Regions from separate parts of the Shewanella sp. MF05913 genome, predicted to be linked through region 2. Evidence: riboswitches for the same ligand, from Rfam matches in the RefSeq annotation. Region 2 holds a riboswitch; the other holds the start of a gene.

Region 1 (3,430 bases), on a different contig from region 2:
CTCATGTACGCTTTACCTGAATGCTCAGCGACCCATGATAGTGCTTTACCCTCGTTTTCACCTTGAGTAAATTCGGCATCAATATAGTCGTACGAAGCGCCTAACAACCAGTCATTTGATAACTGCACTTCATAACTCGTGTTAATACCAAAACGGCGAGATTCGTCGGCATTAACGTTTGCACCACCACCGTAAGGTCCGTCAGTACGGCTACCGTCGTAAACAATCTCATCTTCTAAATCAAGACGATAAAGGTTTAACTTAACGGTTTGCGTTGCACCAGTCCAATCCCAGCCGGCCTCAAAAGAACGCCCGGTTTGCGGATCTAATCCTTGCACGTCTAATGGCGTATAGGCTTGTTCATCCACTTTCGCAAAACGGAAGTTATCATTGGCGCGAACATAAAAACGATGTTCTACACTTGGACGATAATTGACACCTAACTCCAATGCATGAGCATCGTTATCGAGCTCAATACCTTCTGCATACAATAATTGATCAGTTAAATCGTCGGTCACTTCAGAATAACGACCACCAACTACATATGACAATGTTGAGGTTAACGGCACAGTCGCTTGAACATAAGCACTTTGCATGGTTTGTTCGTTATTACGTTGAATATATAAGGTGTCAAAGTCAGCCTCACCTCGGCTTACATCAATACCAGCAACCATAGTTAAAGCACCATTTGCTAACGGATAATTCGCGGTCGCTTTTGGTGAAAAACTCAATAAATCACGATCAATATGCCCTGCACTGCCAAACAATAAGCTGCTCGTTGAAGTATCGGAATACGTTAAATCAGCACCCAGTGCCCATACATCAGTAAGTTGATATTGATAGCCACTGCGAACAGCGGTAGTGATTTCGTGAGAATATTCACCGTCTGAAAAAGACGCGACTTGGCGAGGATTATCTTCATACTGCGCTAAACTTAACGCCCCTGGAGCCTGGCGATCATTATCGAAGTAATTCACTTCTACATAAAAATCTTCAACATCGGTTTGGTACTGAATACGACCTAGAATAGAGCCGGTTTCGTTGTCGTTATTATCACGATAATTATCGCTTTCGTTATAACTGCCCGCTAGAAAGTAACGCCAGGTGTCGCTGATGGCTCCAGAGACATCGCCTTTAACTTCATAGGTATCAAAACTGCCACCACTGACTTGTAAGCCACCAGCGGTTTCTGTTGGGGCTTTAGTAATAATGTTAATCACGCCGCCTACCGCTTGGTCGCCATACAATACACCCGCACTGCCAGACAAAATCTCAACGCGTTCAATTAAGTTAAGTGGAATGGATTCAACACTTGGTGCAGAAATATCGATATTATTTAACCGACGGCCGTCGACTAAAATAAGGGTATTATTAACCGCTTGCGAAGCTGAAAAACCGCGCATCGAAAACACAGTACCAGAATTATTATCGGACACTTGAATACCGGATTGGCCGCGCAGTAAATCGGTTAAATTATTTGCGCCGCTCATTTCGATGTCAGCTGCATCGATAACATTTACATTGGCAGCAATATTTAACGGATTGGTTTGATTGCGACCAATCACCACAATCGTCTCATCCATTTTCACATCTGCATTAGACGCGTTTGAGGCACTTGGTATTGATTGTGTTGAGGTTGGTGCTGCAACAGCATTAAGGCTCGTTGCGCAAAGCATGGCACTGATTAATAGTGCGATTGTAGTTGGTTTAGTACCCATTTACCTTTAACTCCTGAAAGGAAAAATGGGGCAATAGCGCCGCAACATTGACCACCACTTTGCGGCTTACTCATCTGAGTAAACCAAAAACGGCATAACATCACATCTCGAGATCTGCCCACCGAAATCATCGAAATCACCTTTATGGCCGGTCTCCGGACTGAGGTTGCGGTACCTAAGAGTACACACGAGCCAAGCAAATATGCATTGCATATTGGACTCTCACCTATCACCGTTGCGGGGGCAGTACCAGACTTTCACTGGTTTCCCGATTCTCCAATGGGTCGATATGACTCAACATTGGCACCGTAAAGATTGACTAAACTGAATAAATATAGAATAACGGTCTAATGGCTGAATAGATTGATAAATACAGCCATAAACGTCGATAGGATTATAACGGAATCAGCACGTTGCTGATAGTCGCTAAGCATTAAAACAACGCGCAGATTACTCACGTTAGCTCAATTTAAGGCTCAGCCATAAACTCGCGATAATTGCTTTGGGTGACGGGAGCTGACTCGGCAGTAAATACGGCGGTACGAATGGATTTGTGCACTAAATAAATATCTTCATCATCGCTTATTACCGTAAAGTAGCCCATCTCGCCACGCGGACTGGTAACGTAAGACTCAGACACAATAGCAGAAGCATTATGAATGTTAGGCATACTCGTACACCCTAGCAAACCATGCACAGCTTCATAGCCTTCCACTTTCATGCTGCCTAATTGTTGATAAATCACTTCACCCTGGCAATGTTCTTTATAGGTGTCTGCCATTGAATCTAAAAATTCATCCGGGTCAACATCTTCGGCAAGCCCTTTAAAGCCTTGCATACACACTAGGCTAGACCAATCATTAAGGGTTTCGTTGGCGGGGATAAATTCAGCCATGGTCATATCACCGCGCTTTTCGTTAAAAGCGAGTTTCCATGAAAGAGGAGGTAAAAAGCCGAAGGTTTGCGACACAGTCGTTAGCCGTTTGACGTCGCTAGACATGACAAGCACGCCAGAAGCATCATTGTCAGATTCTAATGTGACCAATGCTGGAAAAGTAGCATACGCGGTATAGGGGAATAAGCTAAATATTCCAACGCACCCCGCGTAGCTGATAACTGCAGCAATCTTGTTCATCCCAATGTCATCCTTGCTAGGTCAAGATGTGACGATAAGTTGATTAAAAATCATTCTAATTATGTATATCCTATCCTGAACATACAAAAATTGAAACTTATCTATAACATTTACACCATTGTAAAATGTTAGTTTAACTCTTCGTCGTCTTCGTCTTCTGCGTCAAATAGCTCATCTTCATCAACGGCAGATTCAGCTGCAATCGCTGCTGCTAAGCTTTTCGCTTTAAGATGCTTTTCAGTTTTGCGCTTGTTACGATCTGCTTGCTTAGACAGGAAACCCTGTAGAGACTGCTCGCCCCATGCAATGGCTTCTGCTTCTGAAGCAAAACCATCTTGGCTTTTAGACACTAAGGTTTTAGTCGCTGTCATACGACGAGTGATTTCGGTTTTCCACGTGTTTTCAACTTGTGTTACACGTAAACCATACTTTTTGCTATCGCTCATAATCTTTTCAATCCTACTTTGGGTATCACGGGACAAAACCCATGAAATTTCAGCCGCGCAGTGTACTCGATAAGCACGAGTTTGGGCAGCTATTATTGGTTATTTTTAACGCTTTTTTTGATGGCGTTATT
Region 2 (3,430 bases):
AGCGACTGATATTAATCTCGGTCGCAATATTATAACTTTGATTCATACTGGCCATGGCGAGTAAGCCTGGGAATAAAAATGTTAAGTAATCAACCCCGTTAACAGATGTTCCCTCTCCGACACCGTAACCAAATGCCATTAAATAAAGAAAAGGTGGAACAGCTGCAGCCATAACAACCCGCAACAATTTTTTTCTCAGCACCATGGTTTCACGGTAATAAATCCCTACTATTCCACTAAGCATTTTTAACCAACCTTTGTCCTGTCATTTGTAAAAAAGCATCTTCAAGGGTTGTCTGTCTGATACTCACTGTTTCAGCTAATTCGGCTAATCGCTTCATGGCATGACCACGGCTGGCAAAAAACTCTTGTCGACGATCGTCCCCTACTTCAAGTACATGAGAACCTAAATCTTGCTTTAATGTTTCTACATTACTGTCTGCAATAATTTTGCCACTGTCGATAAAAATGACCCTACTGGCCATTCTTTCAGCTTCTTCAATATAGTGAGTAGTGAGGAAAATCGTACAACCAAATTCTTTATTTATTTTGGATAAAAAATCCCACATTTTACGTCGGCTATGAGGGTCAAGTCCTACCGTTGGTTCGTCAAGGAATAGAATTTTAGGATTGTGCATAAGTGCACGAGCAATTACGAGCTTACGTTTCATTCCGCCTGATAATTTCTCTGAAGGGGTATCTCTGTGTTCTTCAAGTTCGGCGAAGGCTAAACTTTCGTTAATTCTTTGTGTGAGTGCTTTGCCACGCATTTTATACAACAAACCGTGTACGGTAAGGTTTTCTACGGGGGTTAATTCTCGATCGATATTATTATGTTGCGGAACAACGCCAATTAACTGTTTTAATGCTAGTCGATCAGTACTATGTGCATGACCATCATATAAAATATCACCAGAATCGGGGGAGATTAGGCCTGTTAACATCTTAATTAACGTTGTTTTACCCGCACCATTAGGCCCTAAGAAAGCGCATATATCTCCACGATTAATGCAAAAACTTGCATTATCTACAGCTTTTCGTTTTCCAAAACTTCTATGTAAACTTTTACCTTCTAATACAGGAGTATTGATTGATAAAGGCACTTCTGAAGTTGACATAACATTATTTACTGGCATAAATTTTAATTATTCTTCAAAAAGAAGAAATCCTAAAACTGATGTTCCGGCCAAGAACGTAAAATTTTGCTGAAGAAGACAAGGTATACTTCTTTCCCAGTAAAGGTGGTATTAAGGATATGTCTTTATAAATTAACATAATAATACCAATCTTACCTGAACTGTGATTCGGATAGGCCCGCCCGATATTCAGCTTTTTTGTTGATTAGGGTTCTCTGGCTTCTGATTTGTCTCTATGTATACGACTCATTTATAATATAAATCTAGGTACATAAAGGTAAACAGTTACAGTTGCGGGTACAGCCCAGAAATAACATCTGGTTCCCCCTCAAATTAGGGTTGAATGAGTATTAAAGCTTAAGACTCTTTCAACAATCTGGCCTAATGGCAAATCAACTTCGCAAGTGTATTGAGATATAATGAGTAAAGCACTGTGATAATTAACAGCCTTTTAAGCAAGGTTATGGTTCTGTGATCTAAACCGTATTGGACAATGACTCAATCTCTATATATTCTCCCTTAAGTTGTGTGCCTTAAATGGATATTGACCTGTATCCCGGAAATCCCGCCACAACCAATTTGATTTAGACCTTCCCCCACGAACTTTAAAAACCAAATTATATGTGTTCAAAAATGAGCTGTTATTTTACCAATTATTAATGAATTTAATTTCATGCACCTTATCAGCCTGAGCCTGTAGAGATTAGGTAGTAATACGTTATTTAACTGTGTGAAAAACATTGATTTTGGGGGTTATTAACTGTTTCATTAAAGCTCATACCACACAAAATATTGATAAAACATGAGATTATTAACATTAATTTTAATAATAAACCATTTTTGCATATTACTTCTCATATTAATAAATAAATACTTGTGCCCTATGACATAAAAAATAACAATTAAAATTGCATTCAATACTTCTAAATAAGTAGAGTGACCACGCCGAAATACCCGCTGTTCATCTATTGTCAGTTAATTCATGCTGGAAGCCGAACAGGCTTATTAAGTTCTATTGATTTATAATATAAGGACCACATATGAAACGATTTAATAAGGCATTTGCTGTCATTATTGGTTCAACTTTACTCATCTCTAATAGTTACGCTGCGGGAAAGAATATGGATAACAAACCCCAAAACGCTATCGTTATAGCCGCTTTTGGCACCACTTATGAGTCGACTCTTGAATCGCTGCTTGATATAAAATCGTCAATGCAAACCAGTTATCCAAATACTGAAGTAAGACTCGCGTTTACCTCTAATATCATCCGAAAAAAATGGCACAAAAGAGCAGCAGATAAAACCTATATTGCAGAACATCAGAATGTACCCGCAACCTTATATAATGTAAAAAATGTTCTTGGTACTCTCGCTGATTTACAAGATTTAGGCTTTAGTAATATTGTTGTACAGCCTACCCATTTAACGCATGGTGAAGAGTATATTGACACTAAAGCCATTGTCGATGCCCTTGCAGATATTGAAACAATAAAACCCAAATTTAAACCTTTTAAACGTCTTGCTCTTGGGCGTCCGTTACTTGGTACTTGGGGCGTTAAATATCCATACCATCAAGATTTACATTCTCTTGCAATAGCTCTCAAGGACGATGTTGCTCAAGCAAAATCACAAAATCGAGCTCTGGTATATATGGGCCACGGTAACGAACATTTATCAACGGGTTTGTACCAAGAGTTCGAAATAGAGATGAACAAAATGTATCCCCAAGTTAAAACTTTTGTGGGGTTAGTTGAAGGTTTTCCTGATTTAAATAACATCGTTATGCAAATAGAATCACAACATGTAACCAGTATAATGTTACGTCCATTAATGATTGTTGCAGGCGATCACGCTAACAACGATATGGCTAGTGATGAAAAAGATTCATGGAAGACGGTATTAACGACACTTGGAATAAACGTTAACACTGTACTCGAAGGGCTAGGAGAAAAGCCTGATGTACAGGCTATATTTATACAACATGCTAATGATGCCGCAAATGATTTAGGTATCCAATTAAACTAAATTTTAGTAAGTGATAGAAATTAAAAAGTGCCATCAATATAATTGATGGTACTTTTTTGTTGAATTATGCCTTTATTCGAGATATTTATATTATTTAAGAGTTAATACTTTTGGCAATACACTTTCTAACCTGAGCCATTGTTCTTCATTCAGTGGTAAACCAAACCTTAGCGCATCTTCTTCATCTGTTAATCTGACAAAAACAGCCTCTTTACATAAGTTATCATGGACTTCTTTTGCATTGGGTAAGTACAAAGTCTGAAACAG

The links. A riboswitch is a leader RNA that binds a small molecule or an ion and turns the genes downstream of it on or off. The one in region 2 is predicted to bind cobalamin.
Region 1: it holds a riboswitch for cobalamin, as region 2 does, so the genes downstream of both, AC19MV_RS04310 (TonB-dependent receptor) here and AC19MV_RS20405 (ABC transporter ATP-binding protein) in region 2, are expected to answer to the same signal.

Annotation. Positions count from the first base shown of each region.
Region 1 is NZ_JCAYNT010000002.1:201,429-204,858, forward strand. Features, by position in the region: gene AC19MV_RS04310 (TonB-dependent receptor) at 1-1,718, opposite strand, end outside; cobalamin riboswitch at 1,848-2,044, opposite strand; gene AC19MV_RS04315 (hypothetical protein) at 2,188-2,853, opposite strand; gene AC19MV_RS04320 (DUF3622 domain-containing protein) at 2,982-3,299, opposite strand; gene AC19MV_RS04325 (peptidase U32 family protein) at 3,426-3,430, opposite strand, start outside.
Region 2 is NZ_JCAYNT010000025.1:20,884-24,313, reverse strand. Features, by position in the region: gene AC19MV_RS20410 (ABC transporter permease) at 1-244, opposite strand, end outside; gene AC19MV_RS20405 (ABC transporter ATP-binding protein) at 237-1,136, opposite strand; cobalamin riboswitch at 1,331-1,499, opposite strand; gene AC19MV_RS20400 (sirohydrochlorin cobaltochelatase) at 2,177-3,163, shown strand; gene AC19MV_RS20395 (threonine-phosphate decarboxylase) at 3,254-3,430, opposite strand, start outside.